DNA from 3 places in the Bacillus sp. M13(2017) genome. Region 3 is predicted to be linked to each of the others. Evidence: riboswitches for the same ligand, from Rfam matches in the RefSeq annotation. Region 3 holds a riboswitch; each other region holds the start of a gene.
What was found. Region 3 has a riboswitch for S-adenosylmethionine ahead of CGQ22_RS26880 (bifunctional O-acetylhomoserine aminocarboxypropyltransferase/cysteine synthase). Riboswitches for the same ligand answer to the same signal wherever they lie in the genome.
Positions count from the first base shown of each region.

Region 1: another riboswitch for S-adenosylmethionine. It lies ahead of metI (cystathionine gamma-synthase/O-acetylhomoserine thiolyase); the one in region 3 lies ahead of CGQ22_RS26880 (bifunctional O-acetylhomoserine aminocarboxypropyltransferase/cysteine synthase).
Region 2: another riboswitch for S-adenosylmethionine. It lies ahead of CGQ22_RS17500 (YezD family protein); the one in region 3 lies ahead of CGQ22_RS26880 (bifunctional O-acetylhomoserine aminocarboxypropyltransferase/cysteine synthase).

Region 1 is NZ_KZ268500.1:576,908-588,624, forward strand. It holds gene CGQ22_RS03280 (sugar phosphate nucleotidyltransferase) at 1-1,925, shown strand, start outside; gene rpmG (50S ribosomal protein L33) at 1,995-2,144, shown strand; gene CGQ22_RS03290 (5-formyltetrahydrofolate cyclo-ligase) at 2,249-2,827, shown strand; gene CGQ22_RS03295 (YqgQ family protein) at 2,931-3,131, shown strand; gene glcK (glucokinase) at 3,151-4,134, shown strand; gene CGQ22_RS03305 (DUF2759 domain-containing protein) at 4,214-4,387, opposite strand; gene CGQ22_RS03310 (MBL fold metallo-hydrolase) at 4,558-5,187, shown strand; gene CGQ22_RS03315 (class I SAM-dependent methyltransferase) at 5,197-6,309, shown strand; gene CGQ22_RS03320 (ArsR/SmtB family transcription factor) at 6,452-6,742, opposite strand; gene CGQ22_RS03325 (cysteine hydrolase family protein) at 7,176-7,688, opposite strand; gene metC (cystathionine beta-lyase) at 7,858-9,021, opposite strand; gene metI (cystathionine gamma-synthase/O-acetylhomoserine thiolyase) at 9,018-10,130, opposite strand; SAM riboswitch class I at 10,225-10,335, opposite strand; SAM riboswitch class I at 10,538-10,647, shown strand; gene CGQ22_RS03340 (bifunctional homocysteine S-methyltransferase/methylenetetrahydrofolate reductase) at 10,718-11,717, shown strand, end outside.
Region 2 is NZ_KZ268506.1:145,754-153,443, reverse strand. It holds gene CGQ22_RS17535 (sirohydrochlorin chelatase) at 1-693, opposite strand, end outside; gene cobA (uroporphyrinogen-III C-methyltransferase) at 695-1,471, opposite strand; gene CGQ22_RS17525 (DUF3906 family protein) at 1,558-1,758, opposite strand; gene CGQ22_RS17520 (nitrite/sulfite reductase) at 1,769-3,391, opposite strand; gene cysC (adenylyl-sulfate kinase) at 3,403-3,996, opposite strand; gene sat (sulfate adenylyltransferase) at 4,009-5,145, opposite strand; gene CGQ22_RS17505 (phosphoadenylyl-sulfate reductase) at 5,185-5,889, opposite strand; gene CGQ22_RS17500 (YezD family protein) at 5,977-6,120, opposite strand; SAM riboswitch class I at 6,193-6,301, opposite strand; gene lysA (diaminopimelate decarboxylase) at 6,417-7,690, opposite strand, start outside.
Region 3 is NZ_KZ268516.1:94,328-106,044, reverse strand. It holds gene CGQ22_RS26925 (DUF3817 domain-containing protein) at 95-388, shown strand; gene CGQ22_RS26920 (uracil-DNA glycosylase) at 430-1,107, opposite strand; gene CGQ22_RS26915 (ABC transporter permease subunit) at 1,127-2,119, opposite strand; gene CGQ22_RS26910 (ABC transporter ATP-binding protein) at 2,112-3,029, opposite strand; gene CGQ22_RS26905 (SGNH/GDSL hydrolase family protein) at 3,026-3,907, opposite strand; gene CGQ22_RS26900 (LacI family DNA-binding transcriptional regulator) at 3,918-4,895, opposite strand; gene CGQ22_RS26895 (YczE/YyaS/YitT family protein) at 4,993-5,619, shown strand; gene CGQ22_RS26890 (homoserine dehydrogenase) at 5,650-6,945, opposite strand; gene metA (homoserine O-acetyltransferase MetA) at 7,087-7,992, opposite strand; gene CGQ22_RS26880 (bifunctional O-acetylhomoserine aminocarboxypropyltransferase/cysteine synthase) at 7,976-9,274, opposite strand; SAM riboswitch class I at 9,367-9,471, opposite strand; gene CGQ22_RS26875 (YjjG family noncanonical pyrimidine nucleotidase) at 9,654-10,349, opposite strand; gene CGQ22_RS26870 (transcriptional regulator YeiL) at 10,458-11,129, shown strand; gene CGQ22_RS26865 (FMN-dependent NADH-azoreductase) at 11,191-11,717, opposite strand, start outside.

The DNA of each region.
Region 1 (11,717 bases), on a different contig from region 3:
TAATGAATAAAGACCAGGAGGTTACACGATATATAGAAAAGCCGGGCTGGAATGAGGTAGTATCTAATGTTGTGAATACAGGCATATATATTATGGAACCAGAAATCTTTTCTTACATACCGCCTAGGCAATTTTTTGATTTCAGTCATGATGTGTTTCCGCTATTGGCAAACAAAAATGTGTTATTCGCATATTTGTCAGAAGGTTATTGGTTAGATATCGGCACATTTAATCAATATCGACAAGCACAATTTGATTTGTTAACGAAAAAGTTACAAGTACCTATTCCTTATACGGAAGTATTACCGATGGTATGGATGGGAGAAGGGGTGACGATTGGTAAAGGGACGAAAATTCATGGCCCCTCTTTTATTGGAGAAGGAGCAAAGATTGGTACAGGAGCTGTAATTGAGCCATATTCTATTATTGGGAAAAATAGTATCGTTTCAAATTATTCTCATCTTCAAAAGAGTATTGTTTTTGCAAATGCCCACATTGGGAAGTATTGTGAACTATTAGAAACGACAATAGGAGAGCGTACAATAGTTGAAGATGATGTTACACTGTTTCAAAAAAGCGTTGTAGCGGATCACTGTCATATCGGGAGAAGTACGGTAATTAAGCAAAAAGGAAAACTATGGCCTTATAAGGCGATTGATAGTCATTCGATAGTAGGAGCGGCTGGTATTCAAGAGAGTGAAATGAGTGCAGGGTGGTTACAAAAAAGCCGCATTGTAGGAAGAGGGAATGTTGAAATTACTCCCCAGTTTATCGTGAAGATTGCGATGGCGTATGGTTCTCTTTTTACAAAAGGAGAAAGTATATTAATTGGAAGTCAAGAAAATATAGAAACAACCTCTTATAAAAATTTATTTTTACATGCTATTCATGGTATAGGGATTCATACGATGGAATGTAAAGAAATGAACGAGTCACTTTTTCAATATAGTGTTCATCATTTGCAATGTGCAGGTGGTGTTTTCATTCAAGTGGAGAATGGGAATGAGATTGTTATAAAGTTATACGGTCAAGCTGGCATGCCGTTAACGTATAAGCAGCAAAAAGAGATAGAACAAGTATATATGTCCGAATTGTTTTATTACGTGCATGAGAAAGAAATGGGGCGTAATAAGCTGGTTCATGTTTCTATGAATGAGTATATAGAAGTTATATTGGAGCATATTGATATCGAGAAAATACAGATGCAGAAGTTTCATCTTCTTATTAATAAGAGAAATGATACGTTGCAACATTTACTCATGCTCTTTCTGCAAAGACTTGGTTGTACAGTTACATGGATTTATGCAAGCGAACAAAAAGATCATGTGAAAGCTTTGATGAAATCAAGTAAAGCGAATATGGCTCTTATGTTTTCTGAGCAAGGAAATCATTTCGAGTTATACGATAAACATAGTAATATTTACCAAGGTACAGATTTGGAAGAGGTAGATATTCCGGATTTCTTACTCGAATCGACAGGAAATATTTACCCAATGTCTTTGAAGTTAGGAGAATGTTATCTTCTATTTTATACGCAGGATGAAAGAAAGTCGTTTCAAGTAAGGTGGAAGCGAGATATTTTATATCGAATTGGAAAATTATTTGAGCTAATAGCATTGCAAGGAAAAACGTTTCTCAGCATAGTAGAGCAATCACCTCCGCTCTATTTACTTTATGATGAAGTGGTATGTTCATGGAATGAAAAAGGAGAAATTATGAGGAAATTATTGGATGATATGGAAAGGAAGGGAGAAGGTATATTTGAAGGAGTACAGTTCAAATATACTGAAAAAGAGTGGTCTTATATCGTTTCTGACACAAAACAACCAAAGTTTTTGGTGTATTCACATGCTAGAAACCCAGTAATAGCAAGGGAAAACATGAAAAATCTTATAGAAAAAATTAGACAATATCAAAAGGTGTAGAATTTTTATTTTAAAAGTGGTATTATAGTATAGTCTGATTTAAGTTATTAGTACTGGAGGGAAATAAGAATGCGTGTGAATATTACTCTAGCATGTACAGAATGCGGAGATCGTAACTATATCTCAAAGAAAAATAAACGTAACAACGCTGAGCGTATCGAGCTTAAAAAGTATTGCAAGCGTGACAAGAAGTCTACGTTACACCGTGAAACAAAGTAAGCAGTAGGAATATTTTCCTACTGTTTCTTTTTTTATTCGATTCCTATGTTAAAAGTGATACACTATCAGCATAGAGTAAAGTGTCACTGTAAGGGGGAGAGTGTGTGAAAGTAGAGAAAGTACGTTTACGTAAACAAATAATAGAACACATGAATTCTTTATCAGAAGAACAGTATACAACTTTATCAGAACAGATTGCATTTTCGTTGTATGCGCAAAAAGAGTGGGTTGAAGCTAAAACAATTGGAATTACTCTTTCAATGGAAAATGAAGTGAATACATATCCTATTATCGAAAAAGCTTGGGAAGAAGGAAAGAAAGTTGTAGTTCCTAAGTGTAATAAAGGAACAAGAACGATGTCTTTCCGGCAAATTAATAATTTTGATCAATTAGAAACGGTGTATATGAATTTACGTGAACCGATTCCTGGGCTTACGGAAGAAGTGAATATGGATGAAATTGATCTTCAAATTGTGCCGGGCGTAGCTTATACAGAACGAGGAGAGCGAATTGGGTACGGCGGTGGCTATTATGATCGTTATCTCGTGCATTATAAAGGGAAAACGCTATCATTAGCGTATGATTTTCAAATGGTAAAACACATTCCGGTAGAGCCATTTGATAAAAACATAGAAAAAATTATTACAGAAAAAGGAACAATACTTATAAATAAGCTTGTATAGACAAATAAAAATTGACGAGACTTTTTCTTCTTGATTATAATAAAATATGTGAACGTTTTCTTATTATAATTTTTTATAGTAAGTGAGTATAGAGGGTGATGAAATGGTATCTATTTATGATATTCAGCAATTGCTAAAGAAATTTGGTACGATTATTTATACGGGAGATCGAATTGCAGATTTACAATTAATGCAAGATGAATTGCGTGAATTAAATCAATCACAGCTAATCGATCCACAAGACTATCAAACAGCTTTATTTTTATTGAAGCAAGAAATTCAAAAAGAGCTAAATAAGAATTAGATAAAGGTAGGTAAGCAACATGGAAGAGAAATGGTTAGTTGGTGTTGACCTTGGTGGTACAACGATTAAATTAGCATTTATTAATGTATACGGTGAAATTTTACATAAGTGGGAAATCCCTACGAATACAGGTGAGCAAGGAAAACATATTACACTTGATGTTGCGAAAGCAATTGATAAAAAGCTAGAAGAATTAGGCGAATTGAAGAGCAAGTTAATTGGTATTGGTATGGGGGCTCCTGGTCCTGTACATGTGGCATCTGGAATGATTTATGAAGCGGTTAATTTAGGGTGGAAAAATTATCCACTAAAAGATTTATTAGAAGTAGAAACAGGATTACCTGTTGTTATTGATAATGATGCAAACTTAGCAGCGCTTGGTGAAATGTGGAAAGGTGCTGGTGAAGGTGCAAAAGATTTAATTTGTATGACACTTGGTACGGGCGTTGGTGGTGGTGTAATCGCCAATGGTGAGATTGTACACGGCGTGAGTGGTGCTGCTGGTGAGATTGGACATATTACAGTAGTTACAGAAAATGCTTTCCCATGTAATTGCGGGAAGTCTGGTTGCTTAGAAACAGTAGCATCTGCGACAGGTATTGTACGTGTTGCTATGCAAAAAATACAAGAGACTAATAAAGAGAGCATGTTGCGTTCTATGTTAGCTGAAGAAGGACGTATTACATCAAAAGATGTCTTTGAAGCACTTGGACAAGGTGATGAATTAGCAGGAGAAGTAGTAGAAAAAGTAGCTTCTTATTTAGGATTAGCTGTAGCGAACCTTTCTAGTACGTTGAACCCAGAGAAAATTGTTATTGGTGGAGGCGTGTCTAAAGCTGGAGATGCGCTATTAGAACCAATTCAACGCTATTTCGAGCAATATGCTTTCTCACGTGCTGTAAAGAGCACGAAGTTAGCTATTGCAACACTTGGTAATGATGCAGGTGTTATCGGAGGAGCTTGGCTTGTAAAAAAGCACAAATACGAAGCGAAGATGATATAAGTTGTGAAATATGAAAAGAGGAAGGGGAACCCTTCCTCTTTTTGTGTGAAATCTCGATGAAGAATAAAGTGTAAACGAATTAAGCTGCTGGTGGATACCCGTTATATAGAACAGTCATGATCGTAAACCATCCGAAAACGAGTACAGTTGCAATTGCAAAGCCGCTTGCGAAAAAGTTTTTTTCACGAAGTGTTCTAAGCGTAGCGAATACAGCTAACAGAGTGACAAGTGTAAAAATAATAACAAGGCCCATACAATATCCTCCTCTGTCTACCCATTTCTTATTATGAGTTTTTGGAATATTTACTCTTTTATATTGTACATGTTTTAAAAATGATTGTCGAGATAGCATCCTTTCTTTTCCTCAGAGAAAGAAATGTTGTATCATTAAAAGTAAGTTTAATAACTGGAGGAGATTTTCATATGAAATGGATACAAATGCCGTTAGGCCCATTACAAACAAATGCTTATATTTTAATGAACGATCAAAAAGAGTGCATTATCTTTGACCCTGGTCATGAAGGTGAAAAGCTCGTTACATATTTACAAGAAGAACAATTAAAACCATTGGCTGTTTTATTAACACATGCTCATTTTGATCATATCGGTGCTGTTGATGCGGTAAGAGACGCTTTTCATATTCCTGTGTACGTACATAAAGAAGAAGCAGATTGGTTAGGAGATGCAACTGTAAACGGCTCTCAAATTTTTATGATGAACCGCAGTATTACAGCAAAACCGGCGGATCATATTATTGATGCAGAAGGTACATTAACAATTGGATCATTTAATTTTGAAATTTTTGAGACACCAGGACATTCTCCAGGAAGTATTTCTTATTATAGTAAAGAGGCGAATGCTGTATTCTCAGGAGATGTATTGTTCCAAATGAGCATTGGAAGAACAGATTTACCTGGTGGAAGTTTCGCTGAATTAATTGGAAGTATTGAAGAGAAATTATTTGTATTACCAGATGAAACAGCGGTGCTATGTGGACATGGTCCAGAAACAAGCATTGGCTTTGAAAAAGAAAATAATCCGTTTTTACAATAAGGAGTCATTATGGGAATGGAGCTCATTTTAAGAGAATGGATGGGGAAAGAAAAGGATTATTCAATTTCATATAGTACGTATATGAACCTTGTATTGTATACAGAAGGTCATGGATATTATATGAAAGAACGTGAAAAGATTGGAAGACAAGGTGATTTTTTTACAAGTAGCAACGTATCCTCTGTGTTTGCAAAAACTTTTGCTAAACTTTTTATTCGTCTTGTTGAAAATGGTGAAGTTGCTCCGAATATTTGTGAAATTGGTGGAGGAACAGGGAAGTTTGCCTATGATGTTTTACAAGAATGGAAGCAATTATCTCCAAAAACCTTTATTGATTTAAACTATTCAATGATTGAAGTGAGCCCTTTTCATAGAAAATTACAGCAGGAGCACCTTGGCTCATTTTCTAATGTATCGTACTATACCTCTTATAGTGAAATGGGAGATTCTTTCGAGGGAATTCTTTTTTCGAATGAGTTGTTTGATGCATTTCCTGTTGAAATAATTGAGAAAAGAAATGGTATGTTGTATGAAGTGCGTATTACATATACAGAGGAAGGAAACCTTTCGGAAGTATGTAGGCCGTTAGATAAAAGAATTGGTCGCTATTTATTGAAATATAATATTCATATTGCTGAAGGGCAACGTTTTGAAGTACCAATTGTGATGGAGGATTATATAAAAGAAATTGCGAAATGGTTTCAAAAAGGTATATGTATTACAGTTGATTACGGATACACAAAAGAAGAATGGATGCATCCAGCACACCGTGAAGGAAGTTTGCGAGGGTATTATCAGCACAAGCTAATACGTAATCCACTAGCGCATCCAGGTGAAATGGATCTTACTACTCATATTCATTGGGACGAGCTAAAGGAGATGTTTAGTATGCAAGGAATGAGTGCAGTATGGCATAAGAAACAATCTGAGTTCTTGTTAGCTGCAGGGATATTAGAACAGCTTACGAGCCATCAAGATATGAATCCTTTTTCTGAAACGCAAAAACAAAATCGAGCAGTTCGTTCTATGATTTTAAATGGAGGAGTAGGGAGTTCGTTTGATGTTGTTATACATACAAAAGATATGCAACATTTACATTTGGATCGGTATGTAACAATATAAAAAACAAGACACAGTATATACTGTGTCTTGTTTTTTAATACGACTTATGTAGTATTATATATTTCCTCTCATGATATATATTTATATTAAAGATATGAGATAAAAAATATAGAATACGTTCTTTTTCTGCGATTATTAGTCCCTAACCTAATAATACGCGAACGAGTTGAATTATTGTTTCGTTCTCTACTTTGTAATAAATTTCTAATCCTTTTCTTTCACTAGAAACGATTTTAGCGCTTTTTAATTTTGCTAAATGCTGTGAAATTGTAGATTGTGGCATGTTTAATCCAGTATACATTGTAGAAACGTTGCTTGGACCGCGCTCGATTAATCCTTTTACGATACATAAACGAACAGGATGAGCTAGCACTTTTAATAATTCTGCATTACTTTCATATAGTTCTAATTCTTTTTGAAAGGTTTCTAACATGTTCTTTTCCACCTCCGTGTGAGCTATTATACCATACTATACATACCAAAAATTTAAAGAAAAGAAAATAGTTGTTGCAGAAAAAAAGTCCTAAAGTAAAGAAATTGTAAGAAAAGAGACCCTGATGTAAATAAAATAGGTAAATTAGCACGTTTTTGTAAAATGACATTTTTGGGTGAAAATTTCGATGCGTTTTAAAAATTGAAAGATATAAATATATTTGTAACACAATTTTATCATGATTTTCTTATTCTTTCAAATGAATATACTAAATTTTTAAAATAATATGACAAAGGAATTATAATGATATATATAGAATATAAAACAGGTTAAAAGAAAAGAAGCTGAATGTAATTCGCTTCTTTATGGTGATAATGAAATATTTGATTACGGCTGATAAATCTTAGGATAATCAAGTCAGTAGTCATTTATTCTAAAATTCATCTTTTAGCAACGTTAAAAATCTGTGATTCCATATGTTCTCGTAAAAATCAATTGTCTCTTTTGCGGACATAAAAGGATTATTCAACGTAGAGGTTGTTTTCTGTTCCATAAAGTTTTCGTATCCCAGCCCGTGGGCAAACTTAATCGTAGCATCCATACAGTACTCTGTTTGGGCACCACAAAATTCAATGCGATTTACAGATAATTGATCTAAAATTTCTTTTAAGTTTGTTTTATAAAATGAATTTGCATGTGTTTTTCTTACAAAAAAATCTTGTTCTTGAACATCTAGATCGGTATGAATAGTCCAAAGTTCTTTCTCGGGTACTAAATCATCATCACAATGTTGAACAAAAAGGATTGGTTTATTTAATTTTCTGTATGAAGAAATTCTTTTATTTACTTTTGTTAGTAAGTTCTGTAAATCAAATAAATGCTCTCCGCTATAACATACGCCATTTTGTAAATCGATAACGATTAAAATATCTGCACAAGTAACCATTATTTTCACCCCTGTTCATTTCTTAATATATCAATTAATCCATTATTTAGAAATAGATGATATACTTTTATTTTTTTATGGACTATAAGAAAAGAAGAAATTCAAATGAATATAACTAAACCGCATAAAAAGAAGATATGAAAACCTAATCTCATATCTTCTTTTTTCTCTATGCATTTATAGGTTCTTCTACATAAGAAAGGGCATTTTCAAAATCGGATATTAAATCGTTAACATTTTCAAGACCGACTGATAACCGAAGTAATGAATTAGAGATTCCTCTTTCATCACGAGCTTCTTGCGACAGTGCTGCATGTGACATTTTTGCTGGATAAGAAAGAATAGACTCTACAGCTCCTAAACTAACTGCAAAAACAGGTAATTTTACTTTTGATAAAAATTGGCGGAGTGCATCTTCAGACTGCAAAGTAAACGACAAGACCGCGCCAGCTGATGTTGCTTGAGATTGTTGAATATCAAATCCGAGATGTGTTTGTAATCCCGGATAATAGACATTTTGTACTTTAGCGTGCTCTTGTAAATAATGTGCAATTTTATTGGCATTTTTAGCTGAATGCTCGAGGCGTACATGTAATGTTTTTAGACCGCGAAGTACGAGAGAACAATCTTGAGGCCCTAAAATAGCACCGAATGCATTTTGTAAAAATCCAAGCTTTTGAGCGAGTTCTGCATCTTTTACTACTGCTAATCCGGCAGTAACATCACTATGACCAGCAATAAATTTTGTAGCACTATGAAGAACTACATCAGCTCCAAGTTCAAATGGTTTTTGGAATAGTGGTGTCAAAAATGTATTATCAACAAAAGTAAGAGCGCCAATAGACTTTGCGAGTTTAGAAACCTCGCGAATATCTGTCACTTTTAAAAGTGGGTTAGAAGGTGTTTCTACATAAAAGAGCTTTGTATTTGGTTTAATGTTTTGTTTTATTTCTTCTAAATTGGTCATATCAACAAATGTATGTGAAACACCGTAACGGGAGAGTACCTCAGTTATCACTCGGTAAGTGCCTCCGTATACATCTTCAGAAATGAGTACGTGATCACCTTGTGAAAGAAGGAGGAATGCAGTGGAAATCGCTGCAATGCCTGATGCAAAGGCGAATCCTTTTGTTCCGCCTTCTAATAAAGCAATGATATCTTCAAGAGCTTCACGAGTTGGGTTTCCTGACCTGCTATAGTCATATTTTCCGAACGTATCTACATCAAACTGGTGAAAAGTTGATGTGTTATAAATAGGAACGTTCACAGCGCCTGTTTGCGAGTCATGTTTATATTGGTTGTGTAGTAAGAGTGTATCTATAGAATAGCTCATATTCTTACACCTTCTTTTACGAGTTTAATAGCTTGCTTTAAGTCTTGAATTAAATCGTTACTATTTTCAATGCCAACTGAGAATCGAAGAAGACGATTACATACGCCGTTTGCTGTTCTAATTTCTTCAGGAATATCAGCATGTGTTTGCGTTGCTGGATAAGTCATTAAACTTTCTACACCACCAAGACTTTCGGCAAATGTAATTAAGGATAAAGACTGTAAGAATGGATTAATCCAAGCTTCATCTTTAAGGCGGAATGAAATCATGCCGCCTCTTCCTGGATAAAATACATCTGTTACCCCGTCTTCATCGTTTAAATACGCAACAACTGCTTTCGCATTTTCTTCGTGTTGTCTCATGCGAAGCGCTAACGTTTTCATACCGCGAATTAATAACCATGAGTCAAATGGACTTAAAACTGCACCTGATGCATTATGATAATGAGCGATTTCCTCGCAAAGTTCCTTTCCTTTTGCAACGACAAGCCCGCTTAGTACATCGTTATGTCCCCCTAAATATTTCGTTGCGCTATGAAGTACAATGTCAGCACCTTCTGTTAATGGTTGCTGTATATAAGGTGTGTAGAATGTGTTGTCTACAATAAGAAGTAGTCCGTGCCTTTTCGCGACAGTTGCGACAGCAGCAATATCAGTAACTTGCATTAATGGATTAGTTGGAGTTTCTATGAAAATAGCCTTCACTTCAGTTGTGATAGCTTGCTCAATTTGTTTAATAGACTGTGTATTTACGTATCTACATCGAACATTCCACTTTTTTTCATGCTCAGAAAATAATCGATACGTTCCCCCGTATAAATCTTCAGATACAATAAGTTCGTCTCCAGAGCGGAATAGAGAAAGGACGAGGAGAACAGCCGCCATCCCTGAACTACAGGCATAACCTTGTTCGCCATATTCTAAGTCTGCGATCGCCCGTTCTAAAAGACCGCGAGTTGGATTGCCAGTTCGTGAATAGTCAAAGCCAGTAGATTTACCAATTCCTTCGTGACGATAAGCGGTTGAGAAATAAACTGGTGGATTAACCGTTCCAGTTTTAGTTTCACTGCGATTTCCGATTTGTGCTAGTTTTGTTTCGATTGTTGACATGTGAAAATTCCTCCTTTTTAAATTGAAACATTAAGTGAATATAAAATAAAAAAAGCCTTCTAAGAAGAAGGCTTTCGGTTTAAATAGAGTCTTCTTCTCATCTGTCAAATCTTTCACAATTTGCTGGAATTAGCACCTTATTAACAAAATGTTAATGGTTGCTGAGGCGTCACAGGGCCAGTCCCTCTACCTCTCTAGATAAGAATGTTCGTATGAAATTTTTATTATGTTTTTAACTTTACAACAAAAGATAATTGAATTGCAACTTTATTTTAAATAATTTTTATTTTTCCGCAATTGTCATTGACTTTTACTTTTGTGCATGCTAAATTTATAAAAAATTAACAAACATTGTTAAAAGGGGAACACATTTCCTTTTAGCTACATAAATAAAATAATAAAGACAACTCTTATTGAGAGCGGTGGAGGGAAAGGCCCTGTGAAACCCGGCAACCTTCAAACGAAATGTTTGAAACGGTGCTAATACCTGCAAAACGAATGTTTTGCATAATAAGAGGAGGAACGATTATGTCCCCCTCTTCAAAGTGAAGAGGGGTTTTTTATATTGATAGAAATGAGGGAGATTCGTGAAATTACTAGATTTATTATCAAAAGGAATTGTAATAGGTGATGGTGCGGTTGGGACGTTATTGCATTCACATGGTTTGCAAAGTAGTTTTGAAGAATTGAATGTATCTGATCCAGACTTAATTATATCAATTCATAAACAATATGTAGCTGCTGGAGCAGATGTAATTCAAACGAATACGTATGGAGCAAATGAGGCGAAATTACGTATGTATGGTTTAGAAAATCAAGTTACAGAAATTAATAGAGCGGCAGTAAAACTGGCGAAAGCATCTGTGGCAGATAAAAATGCAATTTTAGGAACAATCGGTGGTATGAAACATATCGGAGCTGTTACAACGACTGATATGGAAAGAGAGTTTATGTTACTTGAACAGGCGGAGGCTTTACTAGAAGAACAGGTTGATGGATTACTATTAGAAACTTTTTACGATGAATTTGAATTACTTCATGCCGTTAAAGTATTGCGTAAGCAAACGAATATTCCAATTGTTGCTCAATTAGCGTTACATGAAGCAGGTACGACTCAAAATGGAAATGATGTCAATGAAATATTAAAGCAACTTATAGATTACGGTGCAAATGTTGTTGGATTGAATTGTCAACTAGGGCCGCTTCATATGACGGAAGCTTTCAAAATGATATCGATTCCGCAAAATGGCTATTTATCAGCATACCCAAATGCAGGTCTCCCGAATTATGTGGAGGGACGTTACGTATATGAGGGAAGCCCAGCTTATTTCGAAGCGATGACACCGAGATTTATTGAGCAAGGTATTCGGTTATTGGGTGGTTGTTGTGGTACGACTCCAGAACATATTCAAAGTATGAAGCGCGCTGTTGCGAATATTACCCCTGTAATAGAAAAAGACACGATTCAAAGGCCGAAAGTCGTTCATACGCATGAGAAACGCTCGAAGGCTCACGTCACTCTAGCAGAGAAAGCGAAAAAACAAACGACAGTTGTAGTGGAATTAGATCCACCGAAAACGTTAGATA
Region 2 (7,690 bases), on a different contig from region 3:
TAACATATCTTGAAACGCTTCATTCTTCCCTAAATATGGACTGATTTTTATCTCTTCCAATTCATATTGGCGCACTTCTTTCTCAATATGTTTCATAAGTAAACCTGTAAATAACAAGTAAGGCAGTACAACGATGTTCTTTTCTTTTCGTTCTACAACTTCCTTTAACTTCTCCTCAAATTTTGGATCTGCAGCCGCTAAATAACAAACTTCTACTTTTTTAACCTTCTCTTTTGTTTGAAATAAAGAAGCAATCCAGTTTATATCTCTTAATACTTCAGGATCACCACTCCCTCTTGCAACGAGAAGTAACGTCACTTCATTTTTATCTTCCTGTTCGATGCCACTTCCGCTATACACCGATTTAACAAGTGTTTCTGATACACCAAACGGATTACCATACGTCACTTTAACATTTGGATATTGATTCTTGAGCTTTACCAATTCAAACGGAATATCTTTCTTCACATGACCTGCCGCTAATAAAAAAACAGGGATAGCAATAATCTCTGTGGCCCCACGCTTCACACATGTACGAAAACCATCTTCAATAGAAGGATTCGCTAACTCTAAAAAACAAACTTCTTGAATAGTCGCTTCTATACGGCTCATACACGATGTAATAAATTGAATCGCCTCTTCTTTCGCTGTCTTCAAACGACTTCCATGACATATATATAAAACGGCTTTCATTTTACAACACTCCACTTACTTGATAAGCATTTTCTGTCTGCTTCTCAAACCAATGAATTTTTTCTCTAAAACGGACAACTTCTCCAATTACAATCATGCTCGGATTTTGAATTTGCTCTTTTTTCGCAACATCTACAATTGTCCCTAACGTTCCAACAACTGTGCGCTGCATAGACGTCGTCCCCTGCTCAATAATAGCAGCTGGCGTACTTTTATCTTTTCCATGCTTCATAAGTTGCTCACATATGTAGAGCAAATTACTAACCCCCATATATACCGCTAAAGTCTCTACACCTTTCGCTAAACTTTCCCATTTCACTTCTTCTTCAGCACCTTCTTTCCTATGCCCAGTCACAATAGCAAAACTTGCACTTGCATCACGGTGCGTCACTGGAATACCAGCATAAGCAGGTGCGGCTATTCCAGACGAAATACCTGGGACGATTTCAAATGGTACACCTTGCTTTGCTAATGCTTCGGCTTCTTCTCCCCCTCTACCAAACACAAATGGATCGCCGCCCTTAAGCCTTGTTACAACTTTTCCTTTTTTCGCATACTTAATAAGAAATATATTAATTGTTTCTTGCTTCATCGTGTGATAATTCGGGAGTTTCCCGCAATAAATCAAATCCGCGTCAGGCTTTGCGTGTGAAAGCAGCTCTTTATTCACAAGACGGTCGTATAAAATAACATCTGCCTTCTCAATACATTTCAATCCTTTAACAGTAATTAAATCTGGATCACCAGGACCCGCTCCAACAATATAAACCTTCCCCATCATCTCTCCTCATTTCTACTATTAAAGTGAAACTTCCATCCTTATATATGAATGGAAGTTTTCATTTCTTCATATTTCAATGTTCCTTACTCATGAATAACAAAGGCCGCGCTTTTTCGAATCTTCTTTTTTTCAAATAAAGCAATCTCCTTTACCTCTGGTAACGGTAAAAAATGTTTTTCAAGCTCCATCTCCGCCATCTTAAATGCCTGTTCTTCACTTTCAGCAACAACAACAATTGGAACAATGCTACTCACTAATACCGCTTCAAATCGATATAAATCCATATTGCCCCTCCTAAGACGCTATTACTTCTTCTAACACGTTATTTAACGCTATTTGTAATGTCTCTATACCAACACGACCTACAAAATCATAAAATGTTTCGGCTGGTAATTTGTTCTCTTTGAAATAACTTATAAATGATGCGAGTACATCAGGTAGATCCTCGCCATCTATTTTTCCTTTTAACTTTTGATTGTAGGCACCGCCATCTAACAATGTTCCACCTACGTATATTTCAAACGCTTCAACAATGCCTTTTTCCTTCGTTTTCATTTTCACCCCTTGTAACCCAATGTCAGCAATTTGACGTTGACCACATGAATTCGGGCAGCCTACCATATGAATTCGAACTGGAACATCGAGTGCAATTTGTGTATCTAAGTATTCTGCAATTTTTCTTAATCTTTCTTTCGTTTCTACTAGTGCAAGATTACAATATTCAATACCGGTACATGAAACCGCATAACCAATAAATGATTTCGGGCTAGCAGATATCGCTTCAAACAGCGGTTCACTAAGTAATCCTTTTACATTTTCCGGAGGAACGTTCGGAATAATGAAGTTTTGCGAGTTACATGTACGAATTTGTCCATTTCCATATCGCTTTGCAATTCTTGCAATCTCAAACATTTCTTCTGCATGTAAACGACCTACCGGTACATTAAAACCTACATATTTTAATCCCTTTTGTTTTTGGTCTTGAACACCATAAAAATAGCCTGCATTCCATCCTTTGAGTGCACTTTCCCCTTTACTTTGTAAAGGCCCTGTATACTCTATTAGTTTCTCTTTAAATTTCTCTGCTCCCCAGTCCGCAACAAGAAATTTCAACCGAGCTAAATGACGTTTTTCACGATATCCAAAATCACGGAATATAGTAGCAATTGCAATCGCCACCGCCTTCACTTCTTCTGGTAAAACGAATACATCTAATTCATCAGCTAAATACGGTCGAGCTGATAATCCTCCACCTACTTTTATATGAAAACCAACTTTTTTCTCACCATCTATTTCTTTCGTTGCAGGCGTAAATGCAACACAGTTAATTTCTGCGTTTGCTGAATTATAAATATTAGAACTAATAGACATTTTAAATTTGCGTGGCAAGTTAGAAAACTCTTCATTATGTTGGAAGTAATCATATACTTCTTTTACAATATGCGTTGTATCGAATAGTTCATTTGCATCAATGCCAGCAAGCGGATTACCTGTAATATTCCGCGTTATATCACCACAAGCCCCCGCTGAAGATAACCCAACTCTTGCTAATCTTTTAAAAATATCTGGAATTTGCTGAATTTCTAACCAGTGAAACTGAATCGCCTGTCTCGTCGTAATATCTATTACATCACGTCCATAATCTTCAGCGATAGAAGCAAGTACTTCTGCCTGTGCATTTGTAATAATCCCCGACGGAATATTTACCCGCATCATAAAATAACCAGCTTCTTTCGGTCTTTGTAAATACAAGCCTGCCCATTTAAAGGCATCCCACTCTTCTTTCGGAATAGATTTGAAACCATTTTCCGCATAGTAAGGAATATCATTGAAAATTTCTAAGCCATCTTTTTCTAATTTATTTTTCTCGGTCTGATTTAATTTTTCATTGTTAGCCCATACTTTTTCATAACTCATTGTTTATCCCCCTATATAAAACTACGCTCTTGTAAGTACTTCACGATTTGTTCTGCACATTCTTCAATAGAATATTTGTGCGTTTCTACAATTAATTCCGCTTGCTCTGGCTCTTCATAAGGCGAATCAATACCTGTGAAATCCTTAATATCACCTTTCCTTGCCTTTTTATAAAGTCCTTTCGGATCACGTTTCTCACACTGTTCAATCGGACACTTCACAAAAATTTCAATAAATTCATCTGCCTCTAATAAATCTCTTACTTGTTTGCGGTCTACTCGAAATGGTGAAATAAATGCTGTAAGGACAACTGCTCCTTGATCTACAAATAACTTTGCCACTTCGCCAATACGTCTTATATTTTCCATGCGATCACTTTCAGAAAATCCTAAGTCTTTATTTAAACCGTGGCGAATGTTATCCCCATCCAACACATAATTTCCAATATTCTTTTCAAAAAGTTTACGAGCGACCGCATTCGCTACTGTAGATTTACCCGAAGCTGATAAACCAGTAAACCAAATTACAAAACTATGATGTCCATTCTTCACTCTTCTCTCATCTTTTGAAACCGAAGCTGTGTGCCAAGTAATATTCGTATCCATCTCGTTCTCTCCCTATTCTGTTACTACTTCTTTTTTCAAACCTTTAATTAGCACTTCCACTACTTCTTTACGACTAAATGTACTTGGCGGAATCTCACCGTTTCTTAATAATTCTCTTACTTTCGTACCCGATAAAATAACATGATCTTCTTTTCCGTGCGGACATGTTTTCGTTGAAGCCATCGCTTCACATTTCGTGCAGTAAAAACTATGTTCAAAGAATAGTGGTGTAATTCCTAACTCTTCTATCGTAAAATTTGTGAAGATTTCTTGCGCTTCATACGTTCCGTAATAATCTCCTACTCCAGCATGATCACGCCCTACTATAAAGTGGGTACATCCAAAATTCTTTCTTACTAACGCATGAAATATCGCTTCCCTTGGTCCTGCGTAACGCATGGCAGCAGGAAATACACTTAAAAAGACACGATTTTTCGGATAATAGTTTTGAAGAAGTACTTCATAGCTTTCCATTCTTACATCAGCAGGAATATCATCCGATTTCGTTTCTCCGACGAGCGGATTTAAAAAGAGACCATCTACAATTTCAAGAGCAGATTTTTGAATATACTCATGGGCACGATGTACCGGGTTTCTCGTTTGAAATCCGACCACTGTTTTCCACCCACGTTTTTTAAATGCTTCCCTCGTTTCAATTGGGTCTAAATGATAAGAAGGAAATTGATTATTTTCAAAGCGTTTTGTTAGAATAATAGTTCCTCCAACGTAAACGTTTGGTCGTTCATATAATTTTTTCACTCCTGGATGAGCCTCATCCGTTGTTTTATATACAAGTAACGCTTCTTTTTCTTTATCTGGTACAAAAATATCTTCTATTTGAATGACACCGTATATATTTCCGTTGTTGACAAGCTTTACTTCCTCTCCAGTCTTCAGGCTTTCTGCGACTTTTTCTGTTACCGGTAATGTAATCGGTATACTCCACACACTACCATTTGCTAAACGAAGCGTTTCTACAACTGAATCATAATCTTCCTTCCCTAAAAAACCAGTAAGGGGGCTATATCCACCTATCGCCAATAGTTCTAAATCACTTAACGCAATATTGTCTAATTTAATTTCTTTTTCAATTTGTGATACGTCATATGTCTCATCTATACGGTTTACTAATTCGTTTACTATGCTCATTTTTCTATATCCTCTCTTAGCTTTATTTCAAGATTCATCTTATTGGTAATGAAGACCACATTCAGTTTTCACTTTTCCAGCCCATCTACCATCTCTTGAATCGCCACCATCCCCTACAGGTAACGTACATTTCTCACACCCAATACTTGGATAGCCAACATCATGCAACGGGTTATACGGCAAGCTATGTTTGTATACATATCGCCAAACTTCTTTCCACGTCCAATGAATGAGTGGACAAACTTTAATAGATTGAAAACGATGATCTTGATTTATAAACTTTGTATGCTTACGTGTTTCTGATTGTTCCCTTCTTAAGCCCGATATCCATGCTTTTTCCACGACTAATGATTTTTCTAAAGGTAAAATTTTTCTAATCTTACAACAAAGATTCGGATTGCTCTCCCACAGTTTTTCACCATGCAACTTCGCCTGTTCATCAAGTGTAAGTTCTGGCTGTTTTTCTATAATATTCAATGAAGGAAATCGTTCCCGCACTTTTTGAATTAATTCATACGTTTCTTGAAAATGAACATTTGTATCCAAAAATACAACTTTAGCAGATGGATTTACTTGGTTTATAATGTGCAGCAATACCATACCTTCCACCCCAAAGCTACATGCGTAGACAACCTCATCTTTATATTCTTTATAAGCCCAATTTAATACTGATAACGCGCCTTTTGTTTCATCTTCTTCCGAAAACGAAACAACATTTTCTTCCCACGTTTCATACGTCAACATGTTTTTTCCCCCTGTAAAAGCAAAAAGACGGTTTTAACCTAATGAAAATAGGTTAAAACCGCCTCTAGTTTTTCTAGTCAGCGCTTTTCACTTTAAACGTACTTTTTCACTTTTCTCTAACTGAATTACTTTTCCATCTTGCACAACAATTGTAATTGAACCATATTTCATATCAGCAAGCATCGCTTCAATCTTCTCGGATACTTCATCAAAATGTTCCCGTAAACTCACGCGAACAGCCCCCCTTTTTATTCATAAAAAAAATCTTTCCCATTTCGAAAAGACTGTTCGGTAATATATTTTACCTTATCTTTCAAAATGGATCCCATTTTGCTGGATTTAGCACCTTGCTTTCTATAAGCAGGTTGCCGAGCTTCTTCGGGCCAGTTCCCTCCGCTTCTCTTGATAAGCTTTGTATTTGTATTTTATCACAATTCTGATTTTTTTCAATCCTAGTTTTCCGATATATTTTAATTATTTTATTTTATAAAAAAGGAATTGCCCATTCGAACAACTCCTTTTCCTATTTAGACAAGCTCTTTAATACGTATGCGATCGTTCCCAATAATATTTTCATATGTTTCGCGTTCCACAACTACTTGCGATGTTCCGCCTTTTGCAAAGACAACGGCTGGTCTTCGAATCCGATTGTAATTATTCGCCATCGAGTACCCGTATGCTCCTGTACAGGAAACTGCTAGTAAATCAGAAGCAGCGACTTTCGGTAAATGAATATCCCAAATCAACATGTCTCCACTCTCACAGCATTTCCCGGCAATCGAAACGAGTTCCTCATTCTCATCATTCCCTCGATTCGCTAACATCGCTTCATAACGCGCACTATATAAAGCAGGTCTTAAATTATCTGTCATTCCACCATCGACTGATACATATTTCCGAATACCAGGAATATCTTTCACAGATCCAACTGTATAAATTGTTGTCCCAGCATCACCTACAATGCTACGGCCTGGCTCAATCCATATTTCTGGCAATGGATATTCACATACAGTAAATTGTTCCCTCACTGCACTTGTTACAGCTCGCACATATGTCTCAAGAGTTAATGGTGTATCTGACTCTGTGTAACGTATTCCAAATCCCCCGCCTACATTTAACACTTTTACTACATAGTTTGTTTGCTCTCTCACTTCTTCTAAAAATTGGCGAAGAACTTCAATTGCTCGAACAAAACCAGCTGTTTCAAATATTTGCGATCCAATATGTGAATGGATCCCTAGCACATTATAATTGGATTTTTGTAAAGCAAATCCAATTGCCTGCATTGCTTGACCATTTGAAACACCAAATCCAAATTTCGAATCATCCTGACCTGTTGTAATATATTCATGTGTGTGCGCCTCTACTCCAGGCGTTACACGAATTAATATGTTCACAAATTTCCCATGTTGCATCGCTAAATCGTGTAAAACTTCTAATTCAAAGAAATTATCTACGACAAAACAACCGATATTCGCCTGAAGAGCCATCACTATTTCTTCTTCTGTTTTATTATTTCCATGAAAATGAATACGTGATGCCGGAAATCCTGCTTGGAGCGCAGTATATAATTCTCCCCCAGAAACAACGTCTAATGACATATCCTCTTCACGAGCTAATCGGCACATCTCCATGCACAAGAACGCCTTGCTTGCATATGCTACTTGATAAGAGAAACCACTTTCTTTAAAAGCACGATGAAACGCTCGGCATTTTCCTCGAATAGACTCTTCATCGTATACATAAAGTGGTGTTCCGTATTGCTTTGCTAGCTGCGTCGTATCGCACCCTCCAATTTCTA
Region 3 (11,717 bases):
TCTTTTTGTATATAATGAAACAAAATAGACTATTTTATTTTGAAAAAGAATACAAATTTACTATATACAAGCATACGTTAAAGGAGGCTACTTTATGTTATCTACACCAATCGGACGATTAAGAGCAATTGGACTAGTTGAGGGTATTTCTTTCCTATTACTATTATTTGTAGCAATGCCATTAAAATATTTCGCAGGATTTGCAACAGCTGTTAAAATTACAGGCATGGCTCATGGTGTTCTATTTATTCTATTCATCTTTGCAGTAATTCAAGTAACAATCGTACACCGTAAATCAATTTTATGGGCACTTGGAGCATTCGTTTCATCAGTTATACCATTTGGTACTTTTGTACTAGATGCAAAATTAAAGAACGAGCAACAATGATAATAAAAAGGTAGTTAACGACTGTTAACTACCTTTTCTATTTATAAATTTGGAATTTCCCAATCAATTTCTCTTTCGCCCATATTAGCTAAAATCGTATTTACTTTAGAATATGGCTTACTACCAAAGAAACCACGTCTTGCCGATAATGGGCTTGGATGTACAGATTCGATAATATGATGATTCGGATTCGTAATTAACTTCTTCTTCGCCTGCGCATGGCGCCCCCACAATATGAAAATAACTGGCTTTTCACGTTCGTTCAACAGTTCAATTACACGATCTGTGAAGTGCTCCCATCCTTTTCCCTTATGAGAATTTGCTTCGCCTTCACGAACTGTTAATACGGTATTTAGTAGTAATACTCCTTGTTCCGCCCATTTTACTAAATAACCGTTATTCGGGATTTCATAACCATATTCATCTCGAAGTTCTTTATACATATTTAACAATGATGGTGGTGTTTTAACACCAGGTTGTACAGAAAAGCTTAAACCATGCGCTTGATTCGGTCCATGATATGGATCTTGTCCTAAAATAACAACCTTTGTATTTTCATAACTTGTATACTGAAGAGCGTTAAAGATATCTTCTACCTTCGGATAAACAACATGCATGCTGTATTCTTCTGTCAAAAAACTGGATAGAGTAAGATAGTACTCTTTCTCGAATTCTGGTGCCAATAGTGGCTCCCAATCATTCTTTAAAACATTTTCCATACTGTCACTTCCTGTCTAATTAATTCACCATATCCTGTCTTGTAAATACTACGAACGAAATAACAAGAGAAACAACTGCCCAAACAGTTAAATTCATCAAAGAAAACCCCATCGATAAACCTTGTAATGCAGGTAATTTTCCTGATAAATAATCCGTTAATGATAAATTCACACTAAAAATATACTTGGCGCCTTCCCAAGATGTTGCGAACGAGCTTAAAATACCACCTGCAATTAATGCAGCTAGCATAACGCCCATACCAGCTGGTGTATTACGAATTAAAACAGAGACCATAAATGATATAGTTCCAACAACGATAGCAACAAACCAGGCTAGTCCATACGCCATTAAGATGTATTGCCACTGCGGAATAAGATGTACAAAGTTCGTATTTAACGTTTCCTTATCAATGACGAATCCTGTTAAAACAGGTAAATTCCATCCCGAGTACCCAAATACAAGCCCTGATAATATGTAGGCAAACAAACCTACAAGAAACAGTATGAGCGAAATGAAAAATAACATCGTCACGTATTTACTAAGGAGTATTTTCCAGCGCCGAATCGGCCGCGTAAGTAACATCTTCATCGTCCCATCACTTCGTTCTCCTGAAACGATATCAATGGCGACAATCATTACGAGAAGCGGAATAAATAACGTAATTCCTTGTTCAATAAATGCTCTGACAAAAGTCGGTGCACCCGGTGCCATCGGGTTAATATCATGATCTAAATAATATTGTTGTTGCTCAACTCTTACCTTTAACCAATCACGCCATTCTTCTGGCAACCTAGAATTGTTCAATCGATTTTGAGAATCAACAATTTGCTGTTGTAATGAAACCTTCCAATCAGTTGTACCGAGTCTTTTTTGTGTCGTTTCTATTTCACGATACTGCGCGTACACAAAAAGCGGGATCAAGATTGCTAAAATAAGCATGACAACAAAAATACGTTTCTTGCGGTAAATCTTTTCTGATTCATTTAAAACTAGATTCGCAAATTCACGCATGCTGCTCACCCCTTGTGAGTTCAATAAATAAATCTTCTAGCGTAAATATGAGCTCCTTAACGCTATGTACATCTATTTCATTTTCAACAAAGTGTTTATTCCAACTACTTATAGATGCAATATCCATGCGGCATAGTAATCGCTCGCCTTCTACACTCACTTCTCTTATTTCCTCGGCCGCTTCTAGCATATCTTTCGCCTTAGAAATCGGTGTAACAATCCATTCTACACGATCGCTTGCTGTTTTAATTAATTCTTCAACCTTGGCAACTGTTATCATCTTTCCTTTATGAATAATAGCAACGCGATCGCATATCATTTGCACTTCACTTAGCAAGTGACTTGAAATAAACACGCTCATATTTTCTTCTTTTACAAGCTTATGTATAAATTCCCTAAGTTCTCTAATCCCTGCTGGATCTAAACCATTCGTTGGCTCATCTAATATGAGCAATTTTGGATTCCCAAGGAGCGCCTGCGCAATTCCAAGGCGTTGTTTCATACCAAGTGAGTACGTTTTTACCTTGTCATGAATTCTTTCATCTAAATGAACCATTTCAGCAATTTCAATAATACGTTCATCTGATATATCACCTAACATACGAGCAAATTGCTTTAAATTTTCCCATCCTGTTAAATATGTGTACAGTTCTGGGTTTTCAACGATACTCCCAATTTGACGCATCGCTTCTCTGAAATTTTCCTTAATCGAATAACCACCGATAGAAATCGTACCTTCTGTCGCCTTAATCAATCCGACTAACATTCGAATGGTAGTCGTCTTTCCAGCACCATTTGGTCCTAAGAACCCGAACACTTCTCCTTGCTTTACATCAAAGGAAATATTCTCTACAAGAGTCTTCTTTCCAATTATCTTCTTCAAGTCTCGTACAGAAAGTATCGTCGTCATTTTACCCCTCCTTGTTCTAGTTTTAATTTACTTACAACGTTTTGAACTAAACGTTCTGCCATATACGTATAACCTACTTCGTTCGGATGAAAATGATCAGAGTATAATAAATCTTTCCCGCGGTTTTGGAATAAATCAAATGTCGGTGTAATATACACATTTTTATCGTTTAGCGCTAACTTCTCTAAAGATGCATTCCAGTCCACAACAATGTTTGAAGACCCTTTTAAATCTTCTACATCTTCAAAAGGATTGTATAAACCAAGCCAAAAAATCGGACTATCTGTATTTAATTTACGAATTTCTTCTATAATTTTCTTTGCTTCATTTTGAAATGTTTCTGTGTCAGGACGATACGTCTCTAAATCTATTTTCCCAAGCGATTCCCAGCCCGGGAACAAATCATTCCCACCAATCGTTAACACGATTACATCTGCTTGCTTAATTGAATATTTAGCGCCATTACTTTCAATTTGTTTTAATAAATCGGGCATTTTTGCACCACTAACTGCTAAATTTGTTAATGCAATTTTTTGCTTATAATCTTTTTGTAAATCCTCTTTCATTCGCCCAACATAACCAATTCCTTCTTTATCACCAACGCCACGCGTTAATGAATCACCTAAACTAACGATTTGTAATGTTCCCGTTTTCCTTTTCTCTTTTGCTACTACATCGGTCTTTTTAATTAAATTTGAAGCTTTTGGATTTAATACATCATTTACACCTGAAACAAAGCCATATGCAAATAAACAGAAAGATGCAATTGTAATGAGTAGAATTACTTTTACTACTTTTGATCTCATATCAAAACCCCTTTTAGCCCTCATAGATTGTCCATAATTATACCAAACGAAATTTTGAAAAGCGATTCTCACACCTTCTCAATTATGTCGTTTCTCTATCTACTAACTCTGGTAATAACTCTATATGCTTCACATCTAATTTCTCTTCACTAATCTTTTCATATAATAATTCAAACGCTCTCATTCCAACGTTTTTACTAGAATGCGAAATCGTCGTTATACCCAATATATCTGCCACCTCTTGATCATCACACCCGATAATCGTAATATCACCCGGAATACGAATTCCTTGTTTTTTTGCTTCTGTAACCATCCCCGCTGCAATATGGTTACAAGATACAAGGAACGCCGTCGGTTTTACTGACATATGAGCCCATTCTCTAATTACATTGCGTCCATCTTCCACTGTAAAACAACCCTCAAATTTCCAGGTCTCTAACGGTGTTACGGTACTCTGTTGAAGCGAATCTTCATACGCCTTCTTTCGTCTTTGGCTATTAACGCTATTACTTCTTCCAATACAATATCCAATACGTGTATGACCGGTATCTATTAAGCTTTTCATCCCATGTGAAAATACTTTGTAGTAATCGATATGGACACTTGAAATGCATTTTGAATCTATTTCTTCACACATAACAATCGGGCCGAATTTCGTATATTCTTCAAGCTTCTCCTTACTATTTGCCCGAGAACAAATAATAACCCCATCAAGCTTTTTCATTTTTAACATATTTAAAATTTCTAGTTCTCTTTCTTCGCTATAATTCGTCTGGCAAAGCATCATATTATAATTATTCTTTGCTGTTTCCTTCGATATTCCTTCAATAATAGCGCTATAATATTGATCATTTACGTGCGGTAATAAAACGCCAATTACATTCGTTTTTCCCTTCACTAAATGAATTGCATTCACATTTTGCGTATAATTTAATTCTTCTATAATTGCTAAAATTTCTTTTCGTTTCTGTTCATTCACATAAGGATGATTATTTAGTACACGTGAAACAGTTGAAATAGATACCCCAGCAAGTTCAGCAATCTTTCTTATATTTGTCATCTCATTTTCCCCTTCTCACAAAAATTCTCCCTTGACCTGGTAAGCTTTCCACAATATATCCTTTCCTAGCAAATACATTTTGAAAGGATATACAACTATGTTTCGATTCAAATTAGAATATATATTTTTCATTGGCGGTCTACTCATTCTCGCCATCGGTATTAATATGATGACGACCATTACTTCCTTTGGACTTAGCCCTTATGATTCCTTCTTTATTGCACTATATCAAAATTTCGGGATAAGTATAGGTTTTTGGATTTTCATGATTAACTTCGCTTTTACACTTATCGTACTCTTTTGGAATAAAAAACAAATAACAATTGGTACTATCGTAACGATGGTTCTTATTTCTCTTTTTGTTGATTGGATTGGTTCCACTACAACTATTATGGATGCTATCCGCTCTCTTCCAAAATATATAACACTTATTTGCGGAAATCTATTTGTTGGAGCTGGAATTGGCCTTTACGTCTCTACGAACCTTTGCCCAGCACCTCAAGAAGCTTTCGTTTTAACGGTTGCTGAGAAGAAAAAATGGACGTTTAGAAGAACAGAGATTTCATTAGCCTTTTTATTTTTAACGCTAAGCTTTTTATTAGATGGACCTATCTATTTTGGAACAATCATCTTATCCTTTACAACAGGCTGGATTATCCAAGCATTTATTCAAGTTGGTACGCAGATTTTAAATAGAAAAGAGCCTATTAAGCAAGCTGCTTAATAGGCTCTTTCTGTTTTATGGTAAGAGATACTACTTAGCATCCCCTTCAATTCGATAGTTCGCTTTCAAACAATCTATTTCTTCATACCCTTGCAACGTATGTAGAATATAATCATAATCAGCAAGAGACGCACGATGCGTTACAATTACAATTTCAGCCTTTCCTTTCTCTTCAAGCGGCATTTGAATAATTTTTTCAAAGCTAACTCCGCGCTCAGAGAATAATGAAGTGATCTTTGCAAATACACCAATTTCATCTTTTACATGAAGTCTTAAAAACTTCTTCACAACAATTTCGTCTGGCTCTTTTAGTACCTTTTGATATTGCGGGACTACAGCACTATTTCCTGTTACCCCTAATCTAATATTTTGCATTACAGCTACTAGGTCGGAAACAACAGCCGTTGCTGTCGGTAAACTTCCTGCACCTGGTCCATAAAACATTGTTTCTCCAACTGCTTCACCATACACATATACAGCGTTATATTCGTTTTGCACGGCCGCAAGAGGATGTGTATTTGGAAGTAAAGTCGGTTCAACTGTAACCTCTAATTTTTCACCATCTCGCTTCGCAAGACCGATTAATTTAATCGTGTATCCTAAACTCTTACTGTATTCAATATCTTCTTCTGTAATAGAAGTAATCCCTTTTACCTTCACATCTCCAAGCTCTACATTTGTAGAGAAACCAAGGGTAGCCAAAATTGTCATTTTTCTTGCTGCATCTAAACCTTCTACATCTGATGTTGGATCCGCTTCTGCAAATCCAAGTTGTTGGGCTTCTTTTAACACGTCGTTATATGCTCTCCCTTCGTCTGACATTTTCGTCAAAATAAAATTAGTCGTTCCATTTACAATTCCCATTACTTTCGTAATAAGATCTGAAGAAAGTCCTTCTACGATACTGCGTAAAATTGGAATTCCCCCTGCCACACTCGCCTCATAGAATAAATCAGCCTTATTATCTTTTGCTGTCGCTAATAATTCAGCTCCATGTAATGCCATTAAGTCTTTATTTGCAGTTACAACATGCTTTCCGCTTTTTAAAGCTTGTAAAATATATGATTTTGCATCATCAATGCCACCCATCACTTCGATGACAACATCAATATTTGGATTATCTAAAATTTCATGTGCATCTTGTGTTAATAGAGTAGAAGGTACCTCTACCTCTCTCTCTTTCTCAATGTTTTGCACTAATACTTTCGTTACCTTCACTGGACAACCTACTTGGTGTATGAGTCGTTCTTGATGATCCGTAATAATACGAACCACACCACTGCCAACCGTCCCAAGACCTAATAACCCAACTTGAATTTCTTTCATAGTACTTTCCACCCCTCAAAAATTGTGTTTAGATGAAATTATATGAGTAAAAAACCTGAAAAACAATGTATTTTGAACATTCGGAAAAATAAAGGTTAATCTTTACAAGGAAAACGTTACCACGTGTTACACAATCTTTCTTTACAATATATAAGGGGTTTCTTGATACACGTAATAATTCAGCCAATTAGAGAATAATAGATTCCCATGGCTCCTCCACCGTACAAGCGGCTTCTCATTTGGATTATTATGCTTAAAATAGTTTTTCGGCACATCAATATTTAACCCTTTTTGGCGGTCCCGGTCGTATTCTTGCTTTAACGTGTCACAACTATATTCACTATGCCCAAGCGCAAACACTTGTCTTCCTCCTTGCCCAATAACAAGGTGAACACCTGCTTCCTCAGAGTTTGCTAACAGTGTTAATTCTGTCACCTCTCTAATATCACTCTCTCGTACTTCTGTATGACGAGAATGCGGGGCAAAAAACAATTCATCAAACCCTTGTAACAGTTTCACATGTTGCTCGCAAACTTCATGTTCAAACACACCGAACATTTTTTCCTTAAGAGGATACTTTGGAACGCCATAATGATAGTACAAACCAGCCTGTGCTCCCCAGCAAATATGAAGCGTAGATGTTACATTCGTTTTTGAATACTCCATAATATGTTTAAGCTCTTCCCAATAATCTACCTCTTCAAAAGCAAGGGTCTCCACTGGCGCTCCTGTAATAATAAGCCCATCAAACTTTTCATTTTCAATATCACGAAACGTTTTATAAAAGCTTGTTAAATGTTCTTGCGTTACATTACGAGATAGATGTGATTCCATATGAAGCAAATGAACATCTAATTGTAACGGTGTGTTTCCAATTAAGCGAAGTAATTGCGCCTCTGTATCTTGCTTCGTTGGCATTAAATTTAATATAGCAATTTTCAAAGCACGTATATCTTGTGTTTCTGCCCGCTCCTTCGTCATTACAAAAATATTTTCTTTTTGCAACACTTTGCGAGCCGGTAAATCTTTATCAATTATGATCGGCATGTGTTTTGCCTCCAACTAGAGCTGCTTCTAAATCTGCAATAATATCAGAAACATCTTCTATACCAACCGATAAACGAATTAAATCAGATGTAACACCAGCTAAACGCTGATCTTCAGCATTTAATTGTCTATGCGTCGTACTAGCAGGATGTATAACGCAAGTTCGTGCATCAGCTACGTGCGTTACGAGAGTTGCTAGTTTTACATTTGCGATAAATTCTTTTGCTGCTTCTAATCCGCCTTTAATACCGAAAGTTAAAACACCACTAGCACCTTTTTTCAAATACTGTTGTGCTAATGAGTAATTTTCATTACTATCTAAGCCCGGATAATTCACCCATTCAATACGTTCATGATTAGCAAGCCAATTAGCAACTGCAAGAGCATTTTCACTATGACGTTCCATTCGTAAATGCAATGTTTCTAAGCCAATATTGCTAATATATGCATTGAATGGGCTCATACAATTTCCATAATCTCTTAATAGCTGAACACGTGCTTTCACAATATACGCTGCTGCACCAAAGTTTTGAACGTAACTTACACCATGATAACTTGGATCTGGTTCAACAAGTTCAGGATACTTCCCATTTGTCCAATCAAAGTTTCCACCGTCAATTACAATACCGCCTAAGGAGCTCGCATGCCCATCGATATATTTAGTCGTAGAATGAACAATAATATTGGCCCCATGTTCAAACGCCTGGCATAAATAAGGAGTTGCTAATGTATTATCAACGATAAAAGGTACCTCTAATTCTTTAGCGGCAGCTGAAAATTCTTTAAAATTTAAAACATTCATCGCTGGATTTCCTAACGATTCTGCATAGATAAGTTTCGTCTTGTCATTAGCAAGCGCCGTAATTTCATCTGCCGTTAAATTTGGATTAAAGAACGTAACATCAATGCCCAGTTTACGCAAACTCACTCCAAATAAATTAAACGTTCCCCCGTAAACCGTTGAAGAACAAAGTAAATGATCCCCACTACTACAAATATTTAAAACGGCGAGCATAATAGCTGCTTGCCCAGAAGCCGTTGCAACAGCTCCTACACCGCCTTCTAAATCTGATAACTTCTGCTCAAATGCGGCTAGAGTAGGGTTTCCAATACGCGTATAAATATATCCTTCTGCCTCTAAGTTAAATAGAGCTGCTAAATCATCCGAAGTATCGTATTTATACGTTGTGCTTTGATAAAGTGGTAAAACACGTGGTTCACCATTCTTTGGCGTATAGCCACCTTGCACACAAATCGTTCCTTTTCCCCATGATTCTCCCATCTCTCATTCTCCTTTCTTTTATACAAAATAAAAAACTGCCCCTTTCCTGAAAACAAGAAAGGAGCAGTTTGAAAACACGCTCTAAAGGCTCTTTCTTATCTCTCAGGATTACTACCTGCAGGATTTGGCACAATTCCGTTATACGGCTGTTGCCAAGGTTTCATCGGGCCTGTCCCTCCACCTTTTCTTGATAAGACTATGCAATTACCGTTGATTTTATAGCAATAATTTCCTAATGTCAAACAGTTTTTCTGAATGTTCTAAAATAAATGTTAACAGTTTCATATAAAGCAACAAAAGAATTATATTCCATACTAACTCGAAAAATACCTTAGAAAAAAATGATTCATGTAAAATAAACCCGAATCATCTATTTTCATTAAACAAACTGTTTTAATAGAGCGTATAATTCTTCAAAATTATGCACTTCATATGTCGGTATAATCCCACTATCATTTAATTTTCTTTCTGGATTAAACCAACAAGTATCAATTCCCGCTACATATCCACCTTTAATATCAGCGCTTAATGAATCTCCAATAATCAGCCCTTCTTCAAGTGCAAAGTTAGGAATCCGTTCAAAAACATAATCAAAATACTCTTTCATCGGCTTTTGAAAACCTGTATCTTCAGAAACAAAAACATCTTTAAACAATGAATGTAACCCTGCATTACGCAAACGTTTATCTTGCGTCTTAGAAACACCATTTGTCACTATATACAATTCATACTCTCCTTGAATTTGATTTATAAATTCAAACGCACCTTGCATGAGTTGATTTCCTTCTTCTAAGTAGTTACGATAATTATTTTCGAATAATATTCCATCTACTTCTTCTCCATACTCTTTAAACAACAGAGAAAATCGTGTATTTACAACTTCATTGCGTGATAGTTCTCCTTTTTCAAAAGCATCCCAAAGACCTTTATTTATTTTTTTATAACGAGCCTCTATCTCGTCTGTTAAAGGGATTCCCTTCTCTTCAAAAAGCACCCGTAAAGCCACTTTTTCAGCCCTTTGGAAATCTAGTAATGTATCATCTACATCAAATAACAATGTTTTATATTTTTTCATAAATTCATCACACTCTCTTTTCTACAAAAACAAATTTACATAAATCGTATCATTCCTTCTTGTAAAGATAATAGGAGATATCTCATACTATACATGGGGGGTGAAAATATGAAAATCAGCAAAAATGAGGAAGAAATTTATCAATACATGCGAATCCATCAATTCCATACCCTATTTTCATTTCATGTCTTGCCATATGTAGAGCTGCATTCTTTTCAAACGAAAGAGATGATATGTAGCGAAGGAAATGCTCTCCCTTATCTCTATTACTTAATTTCCGGGAAAGCAAAAATATATATGAATCACAAAAACGGAAAGGTTTCCTTAATTAACTTTATTCAAGCACCTTCGTTCATTGGGGAATTAGGATTAATTGGCGTAGAATCCGTCACGAAAACAGTGGAAGTAATCGAAGATTGTATATGCTTAGCGCTTCCTCTTAAAGATTGTCAGCATCTTTTGTTACAAGATGCTACCTTTCTACAGAAACTATGCAAATTTATCGGTGAAAAAACAATTACCCGAACGGAAAGTTATGCTAAAAATAATAGTTATCCATTCGAAAACCGTTTAGCGGCTTTTATTCTATTAACAGAACAAAATAACAGTTATACAGAAAAACATACCGAGGCCTCGGAATATTTAAATGTCAGCTACCGTCATCTTCTATATGTATTAAATCAGTTTTGCCAACAAAATTATTTAAGAAAAGAAGGCCGAACATATTATATACAAGATCGAAATACATTAGAAAAACTTGCTGATGAACTAAAAATATAAAAAAACAGCATTAACATGTAAACATTAATGCTGTTTTTTCGAGTGACGATTATAATTTTAATTAAAATTTACTTGCTACTTTAGCTGCTTCTTCAAGACCTGCAGCAATAATTTCTTCTGCTTTATCTGGGAATTGGTTATGTCCTTCAATAATTACTGTTTCCATGTTTGTTGCGCCGAAGAAGCCCATCATACTTGCTACATATTTAACAGCCATTTCTACCTCAGCTGCTGGACCTTCTGAATATACGCCGCCTCGTGCATTTAATAATGCAATCTTCTTATCTCCGATTAGGCCAACTGGACCCTCTGGCGTATATTTGAATGTTTTACCAGCACGGTTTAAATAATCAATATATGTGTGCAATACTGCTGGAATCGTTAAGTTCCATAATGGGAAGCCGAAAACAACTTTATCAGCTTCTAGAAATTGATTTAAATACTTATCAGCAACTTCTACTGCTTTTGCCTCTTCTTCTGTTAAATCAAATCCTTTACCTACCTTGAATGTACCATTGATCATGTCTACGCCTACATATGGTAATTCTTCTTTATATAAATCAAGTTCTACTACTGTATCATTTGGAT